Regions from separate parts of the Pantoea anthophila genome, predicted to be linked through region 2. Evidence: riboswitches for the same ligand, from Rfam matches in the RefSeq annotation. Region 2 holds a riboswitch; each other region holds the start of a gene.

Region 1 (6,946 bases), 1.9 Mb from region 2:
TCGCATGAGCCTGGCGGAAATCGTCAGCAAAGTGGATACCAACGCGGACAAACGCGCAGCGGAAGAGCTGAACAAGCGTGACGCGTATGAAGTTCTGATTATCGGCAGCGGCCCGGCGGGCGCAGCAGCCGCCATCTACTCCGCGCGTAAAGGTATCCGTACCGGCCTGATGGGCGAGCGTTTCGGCGGGCAGGTGCTGGATACGGTCGATATCGAAAACTATATCTCTGTCCCTAAAACCGAAGGTGCAAAACTGGCAGGTTCACTGCGTGCACACGTTGATGATTACAATGTGGATGTCATCGACAGCCAGAGCGCCATTAAACTGATCCCGGCGGCGAAAGAGGGCGGACTGCACGCCATCGAAACCGCCTCCGGTGCCGTACTGAAATCACGCAGCATCATCCTGGCGACCGGCGCACGCTGGCGTAACATGGGCGTGCCGGGTGAAGAAGAGTATCGCACCAAAGGTGTTACCTACTGCCCGCACTGTGATGGCCCGCTGTTTAAAGGCAAGCGCACCGCGGTCATCGGCGGCGGTAACTCTGGCGTGGAAGCGGCAATTGATCTGGCCGGTATCGTGGAACACGTGACCCTGCTGGAGTTTGCTGGTGAGATGCGTGCTGACCGCGTGCTGCAGGATAAACTGCGCAGCCTGAAGAACGTTGATGTGATCCTGAACGCGCAGACCACGGAAGTGAAAGGCGACGGCAGCAAAGTGACCGGTCTGCACTACATTGACCGTACGACGCAGACCACCCATGAGCTGCCGCTCTCCGGTATCTTTGTCCAGATCGGTCTGTTGCCGAACACCCCATGGCTGGAAGGCGCGGTTGAGCGCAACAAAATGGGCGAAATCATCATCGATGCGAAATGCGAAACCAGCCTGAAAGGCGTCTTCGCAGCAGGCGACTGCACCACCGTGCCGTACAAGCAGATCATCATTGCCAGCGGCGAAGGTGCGAAAGCGTCACTGAGTGCCTTTGACTATCTGATCCGTACCAAAACGGCTGAGTAAGTTTCATCAGCCAGGCAATAAGCCCTTCAGCCCCTGTGCTGAGGGGCTTTTTTTATGCGCCTGTTAATAGCCCGCCAGCGTCATCAGCATCATCCATACCGGCGTCGTCACGGCCGCAAACACCGTAGAGAAAAGCATACTGGCCGCCGCCGGGCCGGTAATGACATTGAATTTCTGCGACATCAGATAGACGTTAACCCCGACCGCCATCGACCCCAGCAGCACCACCACTTTACTCTCCAGCGGAGGCAAACCGGTCAGCCACGCGATAGCCCATACCGTCATCGGTTGCAGAACCAGCTTCAGCAGGCAGATCGTATAACTCTCTTTTAAACCCTCCCGCACCCGATAATGTGCCAGGCTCATGCCCAGCGTGACCAGCGACAGGGGGGCCGCCAGCGAGGCCAGCATCCGCAGCGGTTCAGCGGCGATCTGCGGCAAGGGGTGCTGCAGAAAGCTCCAGGCCGTGCCGCTGAGAATGCCGACGATCAGCGGATTCTTCAGCACGCCGATCAGGGTGCGCCAGAGACCTGTCAGGGAAAAGCTGCCCTGTTTTGCCCACTCGACCGAAACGGTCAGCAGGGTCCAGAGAATCAGGCTGTTAAACACCAGCACCAGCGCCACCGGTGGCAGCGCTTCTGGCCCGAGCAGGACGGTAGCCACCGGGATCCCCAGCATCACGTTGTTGGAGAAGATCCCCCCCAGCGCAAAGACCGAGGCGGCCACGCCGTCAAGCTGAAACAGCCGTGTCGCCAGCAGGCGTCCCACGATAAACACCAGCAGGCAACTGCCAAAAAAGGCCAGCAGCAGGCGCGCATCCACCGGCGGGCTTTGCGAGAAGGTACTCATCACCCGAAACAGCATGCAGGGCAGCGCAACGTTAAACACAAAGCGGTTCATGCCTTCGCTGATGCTGGCAGGCCATTTCCCGAAGCGTGTCAGCCCATATCCGAGCAGGATCAGGATAAACAGCGGGGCTGACAGGTAAATCTGATGGCTCAGGCTTTCAAACAGCAGTGGCATAAGAGGCGTCTGGGTAAACCATGGATAGTTACCAGACTAACAAATCGCTAACTAACTGTTAACTCATCCCTGCTTTGGAACAGGCCGTCGGGCGGGCTGTCAGCCTAACCAGCGACGCGCCTGCTGGTCACTGATGTCCCGGTAATAAACACGATGGATAGTTTCGCCGCAGCCCGCACAACGGGCCGAGATATAGGTGGAAAGGTAATGTCGGCCATTAGGGGCGATGGCGCCCTGGCGTTCGATTTGAACATCCTGCCATCGATGGCGGTGAGGAATAAGCGCTGACAATCGCATCATACATCCTGAGTAGTATGAAGTTCCGCTTCAGGAGTCGATAACTCCATGAAATAAGGTGTTTTTTTACAACGGTGTTTCGCGCAGGTTAATTATTATGAAATGGTCAGAGTCTGAGCGATGGCCAGTACCCATCAGGCCTGACAGCAGGAGTACCTCTTAAGAGGTATCCCTGAGGCCCGCAGCATTAAGCCTTTTTTTGCACTATGGAACGTTGATCGGGATCATGCGTAAGGTTCCGTTCCGGTCATTTCGCTGGCGGCTGTTGCTTGCTTTCAGAGAACGGCTTGCCTATGCTGCAAACCGTAATTCGACTCGGGGTGCCCTTCTTTGTGAAGGCTGAGAAATACCCGTATTACCTGATCTGGATAATGCCAGCGTAGGGAAGTCTGATGCCTGACCGCATTCGCCTTCTTGTCCGCCGGTTGGGAGCTACGATGATACAGCCATCTCAACACCTTTCTGCCGCGCAGTTCGCGCCCCTTCTGCACACCTTTCGCCGTCAGTCACCGCTGGTGCACTGCATGACGAATGACGTGGTGCAGAACTTTACCGCCAACGTCCTGCTGGCACTCAATGCGTCACCCGCGATGGTGATCGATGCTGACGAAGCGGCACAGTTCAGCGGCTTTGCGGATGCCCTGCTGATTAACGTCGGGACGCTGACGCCCGAGCGTCAGCGGGCGATGCAGGCAGCGGTTAGCGCGGCGCGGGAGGCGGGCACGCCCTGGACGCTCGATCCGGTCGCTGTCGGTGCCCTGACGCTGCGCAGCGACTTCTGCCAGCAATTATTAAGTCAGCAACCGGCGGTGATACGCGGCAATGCGTCAGAGATTCTGGCGCTGGCGCAGCAGGCCAGTGGCGGACGCGGCGTGGATACGCTGCACCCGGCAGATGCGGCGCTCGACGCGGCGCGGCAGCTGGCGAAAGAGTGGAACACGCGGGTCATCGTCACCGGTGAAGTGGACTACGCAACTGATGGTCAGCGCACTTTTGCCATTCGTGGCGGCTCTCCCATGCTGACGCGGGTTGTGGGAACCGGCTGTGCGCTTTCGGCGGTCGTGGCCGGGTTCAGCGCACTGCCCGGCGATGGCCTGCTGAATATTGCCGCGGCCTGTCAGGTGATGGCGACTGCCGGTGAAAAGGCTGCGGGGCAGGCGACTGGGCCGGGCAGCTTTGCCACGGCGTTTCTGGATGCACTCTGGACCCTGGAGGGCAATCATGAAACGCATTAATGCCCTGACCATTGCCGGCACCGATCCCAGCGGTGGCGCAGGGATCCAGGCCGATCTGAAAACGTTCTCGGCGCTGGGCGCTTATGGCACCAGCGTCATCACCGCGCTGGTGGCACAAAATACGCAGGGCGTGCAGGCTGTTTATCGCATCGAACCGGACTTTGTCGCCGCCCAGCTCGATTCTGTGCTGAATGACGTGCGTATCGACAGCGCGAAAATCGGCATGCTGTCAGAAACGGCTATCGTGGAGCAGGTGGCGGCGCGGCTGAAGCAGGCGGCGATCCCTTTTGTGGTGCTGGATACCGTGATGGTGGCGAAAAGTGGTGATGCGCTGCTCTCACCGGACGCCGTCGCCAGCGTTCGTGAGCGGTTGCTGCCGCAGGTTTCGCTGATCACTCCGAACCTGCCAGAGGCGGCGGCCCTGCTGGGTTGCGCCATTGCCACCGATGAGACGGAGATGCGCGAACAGGGGCGGGCGTTGCTGGCGCTGGGCTGTCAGGCCGTGCTGATGAAAGGAGGGCATCTTACGGCAGCGGAGAGTCCCGACTGGCTGATTACACCATCGGCAGAGCAGCGGTTCAGTACAACGCGCGTGAAGACCCGTCATACGCATGGCACCGGCTGCACGCTGTCGGCGGCACTGGCCGCATTGCGTCCGCGTCATGACGGATGGGAGACGACGATTGAGGAAGCGAAAAACTGGCTGCAGCAGGCGCTGATGCAGGCGGATTCGCTGGAGGTCGGGAAGGGCATCGGGCCGGTTCACCATTTTCATCAATGGTGGTAAGAGAGACTGCCCGTCTCGCCCGGATAATCAGGCGAGGCGGGAACCCTCGGGAGGGATTCAGGGGGCTTCAAACCAGGCGCTGTTGCGCTCAGCAATCGGGGTGATGGAGAAGATCATCTCCTGCAGGTGATGACGCATGGCCGCTTCGGCGGCATCGGCATCATGCTGTTTCAGGGCGGCATAAATCTCTTCATGCTGCTCAATGACCTTTTCCGGCGGTGAGACTTCACTCAGCGTCAGGAAGCGCACCCGATCCATCGTCGCTTTGATATTCTCGACCGTTTCCCAGGCCAGCTTGCAGTCAATGCTTTCCGCGATCAGACGATGAAACTCATCGTCAAGCGTGAGGAACGCCTGGCTGTCATGCCGCTCCGCCGCCATCCGCTGCAGTTGCAGATTGTGCTCCAGCGTCATCAGCGCCGAATCACCAATTTCCAGCGCGGCACGACGAACCACCGACACTTCCACCGCCTCACGGATAAAGCGGCCATCCGCGACCCGCTTAGCGGAGATTTTACGCACGAACGTGCCGCGCTGCGGCAATACCTGTACCAGTCCGGCTTCCGCCAGCTTGATAAACGCTTCGCGCACCGGCTGACGTGAAACGCTGAAGCGTGCGGAGACCTCTTTCTCAGAGAGCAGCGAACCTGGCTGAATCGCGCAGGTGACAATATCTTTGCGCAGATAACGGTAAATCTGCTGATTGACCGGTTCGCTGGTGGTAATGGTATAGGCGCTCGACATGCAGCAATATCCCTATTACGGCTGGCAGACGCCAGCGCGTTGGCAAAGTGTCAGTCTAATCAGCACGCTGCGTCTGCGCCAGCGCTTTATTGTCCCGCCTTCAGCCGCGATTCAGGCACTGATGCACAGTGGCACGCGCGCCCTCGGTGGTCAGTTGCTGATACCAGGCCGTCAGTCGGGCGACCACGTCGTCGTTCTGCAGCAAATCATCGCCAAACACTTCGCGGAGGGCGAGCAGCGCCCGCACGCGCGCTTCACCCTCTTCGCTGGCGGCAACGCACTCCGCCAGTTTTTTCTGCATCGGATCACGGATCTCAATCGGCTGGCCCTGTTCATCAACGCCGCCCACATAGCGCATCCAGCCCGCGACGCCAAGCAGCAGCAGGTCGCAGCGGCTGCCACGCTGCAGGTGCCAGCGCAGACTGTCGAGCAGGCGCTGCGGCAGTTTTTGTGTACCGTCGGTGGCGATCTGCCCTGTGCGATGTTTAATCGCACGGTTTTCATAGCGGGCGATCAGCGAATCGGCATAGGCATTGAGATCCACGCCCTGGGTGCGCAGCGTCGGGGCCTGTTCATCAATCATCAGTGAACGGGCGGCGGCGCGGAAATGGGGATCGGCCACACAGTCGCTGATGTACTCATACCCCGCCAGAAAGCCGAGGTAGGCCAGGAAAGAGTGACTGCCATTCAGCATGCGCAGTTTCATCTCTTCATAGGGCAGTACATCACTGACCAGTTCCGCACCCGCTTTCTCCCACGCCGGGCGACCATTAACGAAGTTATCTTCTATCACCCACTGAAAGAAGGGTTCTGCTTCAATCGCGACCGGATCTTCACATCCCAGACGCTTGTGCAGCGCGGCCAGTGCGGTGTCGGTCATGGCCGGAACGATGCGGTCCACCATGGTGGAGGGGAAGGTGATGTGCTGCTGAATGTACTCTGCCAGCGCAGGATCCTGACGCTCCGCCAGCTGGGTCACTACATTGCGGGTCACATGCCCATTTTCCGGCATGTTGTCACAGGACATCACGGTGAAGGGCGGTAATCCCAGCTCGCGGCGACGGCGGATCGCCGCCAGAATGACACCGGGCACCGTGCGGGGGGCTTGCGGATTCTGCAGGTCATGGACGATATCAGGATGATTGCTGTTTAAATTGCCGCTGGCGGGCAGATGGCAGTAACCCTTTTCGGTCACGGTCATGGAGACGATGGCGATATCCGGCTGGCTCATGGCGTTGATCACAGCTTCAATACCGTCTTTGTCGCCCTTCAGGGCGCTGGTGATGACGCCGATCACCCGGGTCTGCTGAGAACCATCCGCCAGCTCAGTGAGGGTGTAGAGCAGGTCCTGCTGGCGCAGCGCCGTAATCAGTCCGGTGCTGTTCATGAGATTGACCTCACAGTAGCCCCAGTCGCTGCCCTGTTCTTCGGCCAGCCTGTCGCTGCACATCGCCTGATGTGCGCGGTGAAAGGCACCAAAACCGATGTGTACCATGCGGGTCTTCAGTTTGCTGCGGTCGTAGGAGGGGCGTTTAACCTCAGCAGGCAGGCGATCAATCTGTAACATAATCCGTCCTTTTGAAAAGCGGGGCGCTCAGCGCCCCAGTCAGCGTTCTGTTAGCGGAACAACACTCAGACCGAAACCGGTTTGTCCTGGGTTTTCGGACTGCGAATCACAAACAAGACCAGGAAGGCGCCCAGCGCGGCGACACAACCGGCCAGCACGAAGGCGCTGTCGAATTTGCCGGTGTGCTGAACAATAAAGCCGGTGACAATCGGCCCGATGATGCCGGAGAGGCTGCCTGTCAGATGGATGAAGCCGCTGATGCTGCCGATGCGACT
Region 2 (6,946 bases):
CCGCAAAGTTGCGCCGGGTGTGGTTGCGATGGTGGTGCCCGGTTCCGGTCCGGTAAAAGCACAGGCGGAAGCGGAAGGTCTGGATAAAATCTTCCTGGAAGCGGGCTTTGAGTGGCGTCTGCCAGGCTGCTCCATGTGTCTGGCGATGAATAATGACCGCCTCAACCCCGGCGAGCGTTGCGCGTCAACCAGCAACCGTAACTTTGAAGGTCGTCAGGGCCGCGGTGGACGAACCCATCTGGTCAGCCCGGCAATGGCCGCAGCGGCAGCCGTCACCGGCCACTTTGCCGACATCCGTGAACTGACGACAGGAGCATAAGTCATGGCGAATAAATTTACTCAGCACACCGGCATCGTTGCGCCGCTGGACGCCGCAAACGTCGATACCGACGCGATCATCCCTAAGCAGTTTTTGCAGAAGGTGACCCGCACCGGTTTTGGTCAGCACCTGTTCCATGACTGGCGCTTTGAAGATGACGCTGGCACGGTCCCTACCCCCAGCTTTGTGCTGAACAAGCCAGAGTTTAAAGGCACCAGCATTCTGCTGGCGCGCGAGAACTTTGGCTGTGGCTCCTCTCGTGAACACGCTCCGTGGGCGCTGACCGATTTCGGTTTTCACGTGGTGATTGCGCCAAGCTTCGCCGATATCTTCTACGGCAACAGCTTCAACAATCAGCTGCTGCCGGTGAAGTTAAGCGAAGAGGAAGTGGATGAGCTGTTCCGGCTGGTTGCGGCTCAGCCAGGCATCAGCTTTACGGTCGATCTGGAAGCTCAGACGGTGACCGCAGGCGATAAAGTCTACCCGTTTGAACTCGACAGCTTCCGTCGCCACTGCATGATCAACGGCCTCGACAGCATCGGTCTGACCCTGCAGCATGAAGCGTCAATTTCGCAGTATGAGCAGAATCAACCCGCCTTCCTGCGCTGATTGCGTTAAGACAGGGCTAATCTGACAGCAACAATTTAGCTTAACGCGCAGGGAACACGGTCAGAGGAGGAAAGCGTCCCGCGCCAGGGACAAAAACGTCGGGAGCGTTTTTGAACAACGCAATGCGTTGGCCCGTTTACGGGCGCACCTCATGGATGAGGTGCGTAATCGCGCGGGCCGAGCGGCCAGGGATTGGCTTAAGCGCCTTTCCGATCTGACCGTGTTCCCTGAGCAGGCTCGCTATCACAGCGACCGGTCCAGATTCCTCAATAGTTAAAAAAAGGGCGACATCCTGTCGCCCTTCTTCTTTATACGTCGCGCACCCGTGCCGACATCACCAGCGCCACAATCGCCAGCCCGAATGCCAGCCAGTAGACCGCCTCATGTCCCAGCCGCTCGCTCAGCGTACCCTGAATCACCCCGGCCAGAATCATGCCGGTTGAGATGGAGTTGGTGAACAGGGTGGTTGCGGCGCCAGGCCGTCCCGGCATCAGATCCTGGAACCACAACATCCCAATCCCGGCAATAATCCCGACAAACACCGCATTAAACAGCTGCAATACCATCAGTGACGTGCGGGAGTTAAACAGCACCAGCCCCAGATAAAACAGGACTCCGGCGGCCACCGCCACCAGCATTAACCGGCGCTTGCCCATGCGGCGGGCGTAATGCCCGGCCAGCAGCATCACCGGGATCTCCAGCCCGGCGGCCGTGCCCATCAGCAGACCCGCCAGCTTTTCCGGCAGGCCAAGCGTCGTACTGATATAGAGCGGCATATCAATGATATACATGGTATTGCAGGTCCACATCACCACCGAGGCGATAAACAGCAGGCGCACATCCCGGTCGCGCCAGCCGTTTAGCGGCAGACCGCCGCTTTGCAGCAGCGGCTGCGCACGGGGCACTGACGGCAGGGTAAACCAGACCAGCAGGATACAGATCAGAAACAGCGCGGCGGCCACCATAAACAGCGTGACAAAACCATAGTTCAGCGCCAGCGCAAATGAGAGCGGCGGCCCGATGACCCACGCCAGCGACAGCTGCGCGCGCATCACCGAACTGAACATGACCGCTTCACGCGCCGACTGATCGGCATATTCCCGTGCCAGCGCAAAGAGCTGAGGCATCGAAACGCTGGCGAGCGCCGACAGCAGCACACCCAGCGTAATCAGCGTCAGGTAGTGGCGACTGAAGGCAAACAGCAGCGCATTAACCAGCGCCATCAGGCAGCAGAACAGAATGATATTACGGCGGTCCCCCACGCTGTCCGAACGCTTCGCCACCAGCATGCTCACCAGGATACCGGCCACCGCATTGATGGTAAAAAACAGTCCGACCCAGAAAGGGCGGGCCTGCACTTCGCGCGTCAGAAACAGGCTCAGCGTCGGTGCCTGCAATGCGCCCGCCACGCCCAGCATGAACGAGGCGACCATAAAAGCGAGGTAAACCGGATTGATGCGGCGCTGCCGCGTTAACAGCGATTTCATAGCGAAATCCCTTAGAGGCTAAACAGAGAGGAAAAAAAGAAGGGTAGACCATACCGCGCACGATGAAAAAAGCCAGCAGAGATCCTCTGCTGGCGGTGTAAATGCACCCTACTCAGAAAAGCACTCCGCTGAACAGCGAAGTCAGGGTTGAACGCCATTCCAGACTGAATGCCTCCCGCTCTTCCCATAGCGCAAAGTTTGCTCTTAAAATGAGGCAGAAAAAACAGAGCGCTTTTCAGCAGGAGTTCCTCTTTTATGTCCTCGTCCCGTCTGAAGCAGCAATTCATTCGCCTGTGGCAGAGCTGCCAGGGCCAGTCGCAGGCCATTACGCTCAGCGAACTGGCTGACCTGCTGCACTGCTCGCGCCGCCACATGCGCAATCTGCTCAACCGGATGCAGGCGGCAGGCTGGCTGGTCTGGCAGGCAGAAGCGGGACGCGGCAGGCGGTCACATCTGACGTTCTGCTATACCGGGCTGGCTTTACAGCAGCAGCGTGCCGAAGATCTGCTGGAGCAGGATCGCATCGATCAGCTGGTCCAGCTGGTGGGCGATAAGGATCAGGTGCGGCAGATGATCAGTGCGCATCTCGGCCGCAGTTTCCGGCAGGGCAAGCATATCCTGCGGGTGCTCTACTATCGTCCCCTGCTCAATCTGCTGCCTGGCTCGCCGCTGCGGCGCTCTGAAACGCACATCGCCCGACAGATTTTTAATGGGCTGACGCGGATAAATGAGGAAAACGGGGAAATCGAGCCCGATATTGCGCATCACTGGCAGCAGACCTCCCCGCTTCACTGGCGCTTCTTTCTGCGTCCGGCCATTCGTTTTCATCACGGTCGGGAGCTGGAGATGGCGGATGTCATCGCCACCCTGGAGCGTCAGCGCCCTCATCCGCTCTTTTCCCACATTGCGGAGATCTCCTCACCCGCCCCCTGGACGCTGGATGTGCATCTGAGCCAGCCCGACGACGGCCTGCCCTGGCTGCTGGGCAGCGTCAGCGCGATGATCCTGCCGCGCGAGTGGCCGACGATTCAGGATTTTGCCCGCCAGCCAATCGGCACCGGCCCCTATCGGGTGATCCGCAATCATGAGAGCCAGCTGAAGATTGAAGCCTTTGATGATTACTTTGGCTTTCGCGCCCTGATCGATGATGTCTCTATCTGGGTGCTGCCCGACATCAGCGATGAGCTGGTCTATGCCGGTGTGCGCCTGCAGGGGGACGCTGCGGATGAGATTCAGGAGGAGAGCCGCCTTGAAGAGGGCTGCTACTATCTGCTGTTTGACCAGCGTTCAGAGCAGGGCCGCAATGAGGCAGTCAGGCGCTGGGTCAGTTATCTCTTTAACCCTATCGCCCTGCTCAACCACGCGGGCGTCGGCTATCAGCGATACTGGTTTCCGGCTTATGGCCTGCTGCCGCGCTGGCACCACCGCCGGGACCTGACCCCGGTCGAAAAGCCGCCCGGCCTGACCCATCTGACGCTGACCTGGTACAGTCAGCACGTGGAGCATGAGGGCATCGCCAATGCGCTGCGTCCCCTGCTGGCCCAACAGGGCGTCACGCTGGAAACCCGTGAGATCAGTTATGAAAGCTGGTATCAGGGCGACGCGGAGAGTGATATCTGGCTCGGCAGCGTCAACTTTACCCTGCCGCTGAACTGGTCGCTGTTCGCCCAGCTGTATGAGATCCCGCTGCTGCATCACTGCCTGCCGATTGACTGGCACAGTGACGCGGCCCGCTGGCGCGAGAAAACGCTGCCGCTGGCCGAGTGGAGCAAACAGCTGGTTGAAGAGGCGGGCCTGCATCCGCTGTTTCATCACTGGCTATTGCTTGAGGGCCAGCGCAGCATGCGTGGCGTGCGGATGAATACCCTGGGCTGGTTTGATTTTAAATCGGCCTGGTTTGCGCCGCCGGCACTGTGACGCTTTCGCCACGGCGCTGAAATGACTAGAATGTGACGTTCTCAACGGGGTGCCGCCTGCCACCAGCAAGCAGCTGAGAGAGACCCGTCGAACCTGATTCGGTTAATACCGACGTAGGGATTTGAGAGGCCGTTGTGCTCAGATCCTTTGCGACTCATCCCCTATTCTCCTGAAGGAGCGCAAAGTGTTAAACAAAGTTCTGCCGGTATTGCTGTTACTCTCCGCCCCCGTTCTGGCGGCTAAACCGGTCCTCACGGTCTACACCTACGACTCCTTCTCTGCCGACTGGGGCCCTGGCCCGGCGGTAAAAAAAGCCTTTGAGGCGCAGTGCAACTGTGAGCTGAAATTCGTCACGCTGGAAGATGGCGTCTCGCTGCTGAACCGCGTGCGGATGGAAGGCAAAAACAGCAAAGCGGATCTGGTGCTGGGGCTGGATAACAATCTGGTGCAGGCGGCGCAGAAAACCGGTCTGTTTGCTGAAAGTCAGGTCGACACCGCAAAACTTACCCTGCCTGGCGGCTGGCACGACACCACCTTTGTGCCGTTTGACTATGGCTACTTCGCCTTTGTCTATGACAAAACCCGGCTGAAAAACCCGCCCAGGAGCCTGAAAGAGCTGGTCGACAGCCCGGAAAAGTGGCGGGTGATCTACGAAGATCCCCGCACCAGTACCCCCGGCTTAGGCCTGCTGCTGTGGATGCAGAAGGTCTACGGCGACCAGGCTCCGCAGGCGTGGCAGAAGCTGGCGCAGAAAACCGTAACGGTGACCAAAGGCTGGAGCGAAGCCTATGGCCTGTTCCTGAAGGGCGAAGGCGATCTGGTGCTGAGTTACACCACCTCTCCGGCTTACCACATCATCGAAGAGAAAAAAGAGAACTACGCCGCCGCCCCGTTTGCCGAAGGACACTATCTGCAGGTGGAAGTGGCCGCACAGTTAGCCAGCAGTAAACAGCCTGCGCTGGCACAGCAGTTCATGCAGTTTATGGTCTCGCCTGCGTTCCAGCGCACCATTCCCACCGGCAACTGGATGTACCCGGTGATCGATACGCCGCTGCCTGCCGGTTTTGCCAGCCTGACGGTGCCGTCCACCGCCCTGCAGTTCTCGCCTGAAGAGGTGGCTACACAGCGTTCAGGCTGGATCAGCCAGTGGCAACGCGCCGTCAGCCGCTGATGCCGCGCTGGCTGATCCCCGGCTCGCTCGCCACGCTGCTGCTAACCGGCGTGGCGCTGCTGGCCTTTGGCGCACTCTGGATGGCCGCGCCAGGCCTGGAGTGGCGCAGCGTGCTGCAGGATGCGTATCTGCGGCACGTAATCGGCTTCTCTTTCGGTCAGGCGCTGCTCTCCGCCCTGCTCTCCCTGCTGCCTGCGGTGCCGCTGGCGCGGGCGCTCTATCGACGCCGTTTTCCCGGCCGCCAGCTGCTGCTGCGTCTCTGTGCCATGACCCTGGTCCTGCCGGTACTGGTGGCGGTGTTTGGTCTGTTAACCGTCTATGGCCGCGTTGGCTGGCTGGCGCAACTCTGTCAGCTGCTGGGCATCGGTTATCACTTCTCACCCTATGGTCTGCCGGGCATTTTGCTGGCGCACGTCTTCTTTAATCTGCCGCTGGCGACGCGTCTGATGCTGCAGGCGCTGGAGAGCATTCCGGCCGAGCAGCGTCAGCTCGCCGCGCAGCTCGACCTGCGCGGCTGGCACCATTTTCGCCTGCTGGAGTGGCCGTGGCTGCGGCGTCAGTTGCTGCCGACCGGCGCGCTGATCTTTATGCTCTGCTTTGCCAGCTTTGCCACCGTGCTGTCACTGGGGGGCGGGCCGCAGGCTACCACGCTCGAACTGGCGATTTTCCAGGCGCTGAGTTATGACTACGATCCGGGCCGTGCCGCGCTGCTGGCGCTGATTCAGCTCGGCTGCTGCCTGACGCTGGTGCTGCTCAGCCAGCGCTTCAGTAAGGCGATCCCCGCCGGCACCCGTCAGCTGAAGGGCTGGCGCGATCCGCAGGATTCGTGGGGCGCACAGCTCAGCGATGCGCTGCTCATCCTGCTGGCGTTGCTCCTGCTACTGCCTCCGCTGGCGGCGGTGATTGTGGAGGGTCTGCATGGCGGAGTGCGCGGTGCGCTGGCTCAGCCTGCTCTCTGGCGGGCAACCCTGACCTCATTACGCATCGCCACCGGGGCCGGATTAATCTGCGTGGTGCTGACCATGATGCTGCTCTGGAGCAGCCGCGAGCTGCGTCTGCGCCAGCATCTGGCGGCGGCCACGCTTATCGACACCAGCGGAATGCTGATTCTGGCGATGCCGGGCATTGTGCTCGCCACCGGCTTTTTCCTGCTGTTCAACGCCACCATCGGCCTCCCCGACTCCGCCGAAGGGCTGGTGATGTTTACCAATGCGCTGATTGCCATTCCCTATGCGCTGAAAGTGCTGGAAAACCCGATGCGCGACACCGCAGAGCGTTACGGCAGACTCTGCCATTCACTGGATATTCAGGGCTGGAACCGGCTGCGGCTGATCGAGTTGCGGGCGCTGAAACGTCCGCTGGCCCAGGCGCTGGCCTTTGCCTGCGTGCTGTCGATTGGTGATTTTGGCGTGGTGGCGCTGTTTGGCAGCGCCGACTTCCGCA
Region 3 (6,946 bases), on a different replicon from region 2:
GACAGGGAAGTCACAGAAAGGATCTTCTCATTCAGGCGAATGAACGCTGCTGATTAACTATAGCGACTCGCCAGCGGCCGTCCAGAACCCGCGGCGAAGATTGCCAGAACGGATAATTCTAACGATTCAGAGGCCTGCCTGTCGCCTGTTACCTGCGGCTCCGCTTCTGATTGCCGATTTTTGTAACAATTGAGCCCCATTCTTAACTGGCTGCTGTGCCGCGGATTTGCCAGAGTAAGACGACTTCCCGTTACGTTTAAACTTAAGGAGTGGTTAATGAATCAGCACGCTGATGTTCTGGTCTGGGGTCAGGGTCCTGCGATCTTCGAAGTCTTTCTGGAACCTACCTGTCCGTTTTCCGTTCGCGCTTTCAATAAATTCGACGCCTTACTGGCGCACGCAGGCGAAGAGAACATCACTCTGAAGATCCGTCTGCAGTCCCAGCCGTGGCACCTCTATTCGGGTCTCATTGTGCGCTATATCCTCGCCGCGGCCTGCGAAAGTAAAACGGCCGCCAGACAGGTGATGCAGGCCGTTGCCGATCACCGGGAAGAGTTTGAATTTACCGACCACTGCACCGGTCCGAACCGCGATGCCACCCCGAATCAGATTCTGGAACGCCTGAAAACCTACAGTGGCGTCGACGCCATGGCGGCATTTGATCGGCCCGATTTGCAGAATGCCATCAAGTGGCACTGCAAATACGCCCGCCAGAATGGCATTCACGTCTCTCCTACCTTTATGGTTAACGGCCTGGTGCAGCCTGAGATTAGCAGCGGTGATGACATTGAGCAGTGGGCGAGCTTCCTGAAACGCTAGTTCGTCTCTCCTGAGTCACTGCTTTGCCTGACAGCGGCGCTTGTGCACGACATCGGCGGGCAAAACGGCTTATCCCGGAGATTCGCCTGTTTTCCTGCCGGAATGCCGGGTAAGCTGTTCGGCGACAGGCAGCCTGCTCCGCAGATAACGCTGTTGCAGAGAGAACGGCTGCACACCTTTTCGGTGCCTCTGCAATGATGCAGGCAGGCACGCACCCACTTTCATAAGGATTTGCTGATGGCGATGACGCTGGAACAACTGCAGGAAAAATATCCGGATGCGATGGTCGATGCATTTGGTGATTCACCCGAGCTGGCGAACGCGTTAAGTACGCTGATTATTGCGGGTAAAAAAGTGGCCACCTGTGGGTCGGCAGCCAACTGGCAGGATCAGGAAAAACTGCCCCAGCCGGGCGGTTACAGCATTGTTCTCAACGGTGAACAGCAGCCCGTCTGCGTGATCCGCACCACCGGGCTGTTCCTGACGCGCTTTGACCGGGTGACGCCGGAGATGGCGATGCTTGAAGGTGAAGGCGATCTCAGCCTCGACTACTGGCGTCAGGAACATCAGCGATACTTTCAGCGGGAAGGCTCTTTTCACCCTGAGATGGAGCTGATTTTCGAAACGTTCCAGCTGGTCGAGGTGATCTGAACCGGCAGTTACAGCGCCTTTGCCGCCATCAGCGCCAGACGCGTGACCCCGCGTGCGGCAAGATTTTCAGCCGCACGCGCGGCCCGCATTCCGCTGGCGCACACCAGGACCACGCGTCGATCGGCAGGCGGCTGCCAGCTGGCGATCTGCTCTGGCAGAATGCGCAACGCCCCTTCCGCCACGCTGACCGGGGCCTCTTCGGCGCTGCGCAACTCCACAATGCAGTCCTCACCGGTGAGCATGGCCTGGTCGATGAACGGCGTGCCCGGCGCCTCCGGTTCCGGGGCATCGTCAAAGCGGAACTGTCGCATATGCCACGAGGCCAGGTCGCAGTGGATCATACAACCCAGCGGTGAAGGCGTCAGTTTCAGCAATACCGTGAGCACCATCTGTGCCTGCATGGCCCCCAGCGTGGCCACCGCAGGCCCCATAACGCCCGCGGTGTTACAGTCAGCCGATGCAGTGGGCAAGTGCGGAAACAGCGCGCGATAGCCGGGCGCACCGCCGCAGAATCCGCCGACATAACCTTTACGCCCCAGCACTGAGGCGCAGATCAGCGGCAGGCCGCGCGGATAACAGGCGTCCGAAAGCTGATAGGTAATGGCAAAGTTATCCGCCGCATCCACCACCACATCAATCTCCGCCAGCGCCTGCGGCAGCAGACTGGCGCTCAGTGACTGCGGATGCGCGTCGACTTCACACTCAGGGTTTCGCTGCGCCAGTGCCCGCTGTGCGCAGAGGGCTTTTGGCTGCCCGACATCGTCCACGCCAAACAGCGTCTGCCGGTGAAGATTGTGCAGTTCAACCCGATCGCCGTCGTAAAGACGAATGAACCCTACCCCGGCACCTGCCAGCAGGGGCAGCAGCGTGGCACTGAGACCGCCCGCGCCCACAACCAGCACCCGCGCCCTGCTCAGTCGCTGCTGCCCCGCCTCACCAATTTCCGGTAACATCGTCTGTCGCTGATAACGATCCATTGTCGCTCCTTAACTGAACTGTGCCAGACCAAACAGGGGCGTGGAGGCCGACGCCATATCGCGCTGCTCCATCAGCCCGGCCTGAAACGCCTCATGTCCGCCATGGATCGCGGCGGCAAAGGCGCCGGCCATCCGGACCGGATCGCGAGCTTTTGCTACGGCCGTGTTGAGCAATACGCCATCAAAACCCATCTCCATCGCCTGAGCCGCCTGGCCCGGCGCGCCGATCCCCGCATCAATAATCAGCGGAATATCCTTAAACCAGGCACGCATGGCGCGCAGCCCCTCGATATTGCGCAGTCCCTGGCCGGAGCCAATCGGCGCCCCCCAGGGCATCAGCACTTCACAGCCGGCTTCCAGCAGTTTTTCACCGACAATCAGATCTTCCGTGGTGTAGGGAAACACCTGAAATCCGTCAGCGCAGAGAATGCGGGCGGCTTCCACCAGGGCAAAGGGGTCGGGTTGCAGCGTGTCGGCATGACCAATTACCTCCAGCTTGATCCAGGGGGTATCAAACAGTTCACGCGCCATCTGCGCCGTGGTAACCGCCTCCTTTACCGAATGGCAGCCGGCCGTATTCGGCAGAATCCGTTTGTTGAGCTGTTGCAGCAGCGTGCGAAAGGCCGCGCCTTCCCGCCCCTCCCGTCGCAGGCTGACGGTAATGATCTCCGCGCCTGACGCGTCGATCGCCTGATGCAGAATCTCCGGCGAGGGGTAACCGGCGGTGCCGAGCAGAAAACGGGATGTCGGTGCAAACTGATAGAACATGATTAACCTCCCTGCATCGGGGACAGAATTTCCAGCTGATTCCCGGCCTCAAGTCGCTGGCTGGCGTAACGGGTGCGCGGCACAAACTCACCGTTCAGGGCGGTGGCGACGGTGCGCGGATCGATCTGCTGCTCCTGCATCAGCTCCGCCAGGGTCGTTGCGCCGGTTTCAATCGCGCGTCCGTTGAGTTCAATTCGCATGGGGTGTCTCCTGAGTCAGTCGCCGCATAAGGTTTTCAGCCATTATCGGGGCCAGTAAAAAGCCGTGTCGGTAGAGGCCGTTGAGCGAGAAGCGGCCATTTTCGTAGCGCACCTCCGGCAGATTCTGCCGGTAAGCAGGACGCAACCCGGTACCGCTCTCGACGATCCGCGCTTCAGCCAGCGCCGGATGCAGGCTGTAAGCGGCGCTCAGCAGCTCCATCATCGCTTTCGCGCTAATCGGGCTGCTATCATGGCTTTCGACCATGGTGGCACCCAGCATGAAGTGCCCATTGGCACGAGGCACCAGATAGCAGGGAAAGCGCGGATGGAGCAGCCGGACGGGACGGGAGAGGCAAATGTCGGGGGTATGGAGGATCACCATTTCGCCGCGCACGGCACGCAACGCGGGCTGCTGATCGGCGGCGTGGATGCCGCGACAGTCGATAATCTTTCCGCCGGGCTGACCGCTGTGAAACGGCACGCCCGCCTCTTTGAGCGTATCCTGCAGCTGCTGCAGCGCCCGACGCGGGTCGAGATGCGCTTCCCGGGCAAAAAAAAGGCCGCGTGCGAAGCGGTTTTCCAGCGCCGGCTCAACGTCGCCGGGGGCCACCCACTGATGCTGCTGCGTCATGCTGGCAAAGCGCGTCAGCTCACGGCTGTCACGCGGCGGTGCAACCACCAGCGTGCCCTGCTGCACCACGCCATCCACACGCTTTGCCCACCAGCCCGCGGCATGCTGGCCCCATTCGATCACCTCTGGCGGTGCACTTTCTGCCTCGCACCAGGGCGCGAGCATGCCGCCCGCCCAGTGCGAGGCTGCCCGGCAGTCAGGCTGAGCAATAATTTCGACAGCTTCTCCCCGTTCCGCCAGCAGGGTGGCGACACAGAGTCCGGCGACGCCGCTGCCCAGCACCGACCAGCGGCCCTGGCTGCCCGCCACAGAAGAAGAGAGATTCAGGATTGAGTGGGTCACATTCGCCTCGTTATCCGTTAACGAAGACCCGTGATACAGAGGGAATAGGCAGAAGCGACGCGAATGCGCTCCTGCGGCAAGTATCTGATGCGATACCCGTCTTCCTACGCCAGTATCAACTGGGTCAGGTTCTAAGGGTCGCTGAGCCGCGCGGGTGCGCTATCAGCCTCTCAGTCTCTCCGGCGAGACTCCCCTGACGGGTTTAGTTGTAAGTGAAGCGAACAGCTTCGTCAAGCAGTGTGCAGGGGCATGACGCAGAAAGAGAGAGATATGGAAAGATGTCGTTACCGAATCAGAGGCGCGCGGCGACGTCTATAGCAGCGCCTGCAGGGAGTGCGTCACTGCGTCGGTGACTTCCCGAATACGCGGCTCGGCGCGGCGATAGTAGGTCCATTTACCCACTTTGCTGGTTTCCACCAGTCCGGCACTCTGCAGGGCTTTCAGGCATAACGAGGTGGCGGGCTGCGATAAGCCCGCCTTGTCCTGGATGAGACTGGCACAGACGCCATACTGGTCGAAGGGATAGAGCTGGACATAGCCCGCAAACGCTTCGTCAGGGTTTTTGAGCCACATCAGTACGGCCATTCTGGTGGGATTGGCCAGTAACTTCAGGGCCTCTTCGGGTGACATGCCGCCTCACAAAACATCAGGATGGATAAACAGGGTAGTCAGTATACCCTTTCTCCGTTCCGCCATACAGGGAGGTGTGGTCCACCGGATTCAGCGGATTGCCTGCTTTAATCCGCGCGGGCAGATCGGGGTTGGCGATAAAGGTGCGGCCAAAACCAAACAGGTCACCCCAGCCTTTATCCAGCATCCGCTGGGCTTTTTCGGCGGTGTAACGGCCTGAGTAGATAATGGGCGAGCGGAAGGTTTCCCGCAGCGCAATCCGGAAACTCTCCGGCAGGTCAGGACTGTTATCCCAGTCCGCCTCGGCGATAGAGAGATAACCAATTTCCAGCTCATTGAGCAGCTGCGCAGCGCGGATATAAGTCGCATGCGGATCACTTTCGACCAGACCCAGATAGACACGATCTTCGTCCGTGCTGCTGAAAAGCGGGGCAAACCGGACGCCGACACGATGACTGCCAAAGACCGAACTTACCGCTTCAACCACTTCACGCAGAAAACGCAGACGATTCTCAGGCGAGCCACCATATTCATCCGTACGGAAGTTGGTGTGCTCAGAAATAAACTGATTAATCAGATAGCCGTTGGCGGAGTGAAGCTCAACGCCATCGAACCCGGCCGCTTTGGCATTTTCCGCCGCCCGCCGGTAAAGCGCCACAATCTCTTTTACTTCCGCGTTCGTCAGCGCCCGCGGCTCGCTGGGCGCGGTTAACATTCCGGCACCCGGTCCGGTTTCAATAAAGACCCGGACGTTATCGGCGGCTATCGCTGACGGCGCAACCGGGGCCTCTTTTCCTGGCTGAAGTTCATTATGGGACACCCGCCCCACGTGCCAGAGCTGGCAGAAAAGAGTGGCACCTTCCTGATGCACTGCTTCGGTGACTTTTTTCCAGCCCGCAATCTGCGCTTCACTGTGTATCCCCGGCGTCCATGCATAGCCCTGCCCGCGAGGCTCAATCTGGGTGCCTTCAGTGATCATCAGTCCGGCACCGGCGCGCTGGCGATAATATTCCACCATCATCGGACCGGGAACATTGCCTGGCTGCTCACTGCGGCAGCGGGTCAGCGGCGGCAGAACGATGCGGTTACGGAGCTGAAGGTCGCCCAGGCTCAGGGGGGTAAAAAGTGATGGCATGACAAAAAAATCCTCTGGTGTTTGAAGAGGCGATATTATATTTACACATTTAAATTTGTAAATGTGTTTGCGGACTTTTTATTTGTCCTGTGCCTGATTTCATCAGGTTATGAGAGACTTATCGCCAGGCGATGAACCCGTGGGGTAAGATTTATGTTCCGGATGCAGACGCAACCCCCCTCAGCGCGCATTTACCGGATTTTAACAGGGAGCTATCTGTGAACAGGCTAATCTCGTCAGACGCGCTGGGACCACGCATCTGTATTCTCGGGCCTTCTAACAGCGGAAAATCCACGCTGGCTGAGGCCCTGTCACGCAAAACAGGTCTGCCTGTGGTGCACCTGGATCAGTTGCATCATATTCCAGGCAGTCAGTGGGTGCCCAGGGAGCCGGACGTGTTCCTTCGTTTACACGCCGAAGCAGTCAGTCAGGAGAGATGGATCATGGAAGGCAACTACACCAAGTGTATTGAAGCACGGCTCGCCCGGGCCACCGGACTGATTCTTCTGGATGTCAGCGTGCCTTTAGCGCTGCTGCGCTATGTCCGGCGATGCTACTCCTCCACGCCGCGGATCGGGGGACTCAGGACTAACAGAGAGCCGGTAAGCCTGGCGATGATAAACTACATTGCCCGCATCGCCCCTCAGAACCGGAAGCGGCACAGGCAGATCTATGACTCGCTCACGCTGCCAAAACTGCTGCTCAGTTCTCCTCGCGCCATGAATATCTGCGCGGAAGAGTGGGGACTTCAGCTAAAACACTCTGGAGCATAACCAGCCAACGGCCAGGAATG

The links. Region 2 has a riboswitch for thiamine pyrophosphate ahead of thiB (thiamine ABC transporter substrate binding subunit). Riboswitches for the same ligand answer to the same signal wherever they lie in the genome.
Region 1: linked by a shared signal. The riboswitch ahead of thiM (hydroxyethylthiazole kinase) and the one ahead of thiB (thiamine ABC transporter substrate binding subunit) in region 2 are both predicted to bind thiamine pyrophosphate.
Region 3: linked by a shared signal. The riboswitch ahead of OJ965_RS01990 (FAD-dependent oxidoreductase) and the one ahead of thiB (thiamine ABC transporter substrate binding subunit) in region 2 are both predicted to bind thiamine pyrophosphate.

What each region holds. Positions count from the first base shown of each region.
Region 1 covers NZ_CP110473.1:1,358,705-1,365,650, forward strand. The annotation lists gene ahpF (alkyl hydroperoxide reductase subunit F) at 1-1,018, shown strand, start outside; gene OJ965_RS08880 (AEC family transporter) at 1,082-2,041, opposite strand; gene OJ965_RS08885 (hypothetical protein) at 2,141-2,338, opposite strand; TPP riboswitch at 2,645-2,741, shown strand; gene thiM (hydroxyethylthiazole kinase) at 2,776-3,573, shown strand; gene thiD (bifunctional hydroxymethylpyrimidine kinase/phosphomethylpyrimidine kinase) at 3,560-4,360, shown strand; gene OJ965_RS08900 (GntR family transcriptional regulator) at 4,418-5,104, opposite strand; gene OJ965_RS08905 (mannitol dehydrogenase family protein) at 5,205-6,671, opposite strand; gene OJ965_RS08910 (MFS transporter) at 6,737-6,946, opposite strand, start outside.
Region 2 covers NZ_CP110473.1:3,259,504-3,266,449, forward strand. The annotation lists gene leuC (3-isopropylmalate dehydratase large subunit) at 1-319, shown strand, start outside; gene leuD (3-isopropylmalate dehydratase small subunit) at 323-928, shown strand; gene OJ965_RS17810 (MFS transporter) at 1,237-2,415, opposite strand; gene sgrR (HTH-type transcriptional regulator SgrR) at 2,671-4,332, shown strand; TPP riboswitch at 4,368-4,470, shown strand; gene thiB (thiamine ABC transporter substrate binding subunit) at 4,517-5,503, shown strand; gene thiP (thiamine/thiamine pyrophosphate ABC transporter permease ThiP) at 5,479-6,946, shown strand, end outside.
Region 3 covers NZ_CP110471.1:419,477-426,422, forward strand. The annotation lists gene OJ965_RS01965 (DsbA family protein) at 277-819, shown strand; gene OJ965_RS01970 (ASCH domain-containing protein) at 1,057-1,470, shown strand; gene OJ965_RS01975 (HesA/MoeB/ThiF family protein) at 1,479-2,447, opposite strand; gene OJ965_RS01980 (thiazole synthase) at 2,457-3,215, opposite strand; gene thiS (sulfur carrier protein ThiS) at 3,218-3,415, opposite strand; gene OJ965_RS01990 (FAD-dependent oxidoreductase) at 3,405-4,388, opposite strand; TPP riboswitch at 4,473-4,593, opposite strand; gene OJ965_RS01995 (ArsR/SmtB family transcription factor) at 4,701-5,018, opposite strand; gene OJ965_RS02000 (alkene reductase) at 5,035-6,153, opposite strand; gene OJ965_RS02005 (P-loop NTPase family protein) at 6,372-6,926, shown strand.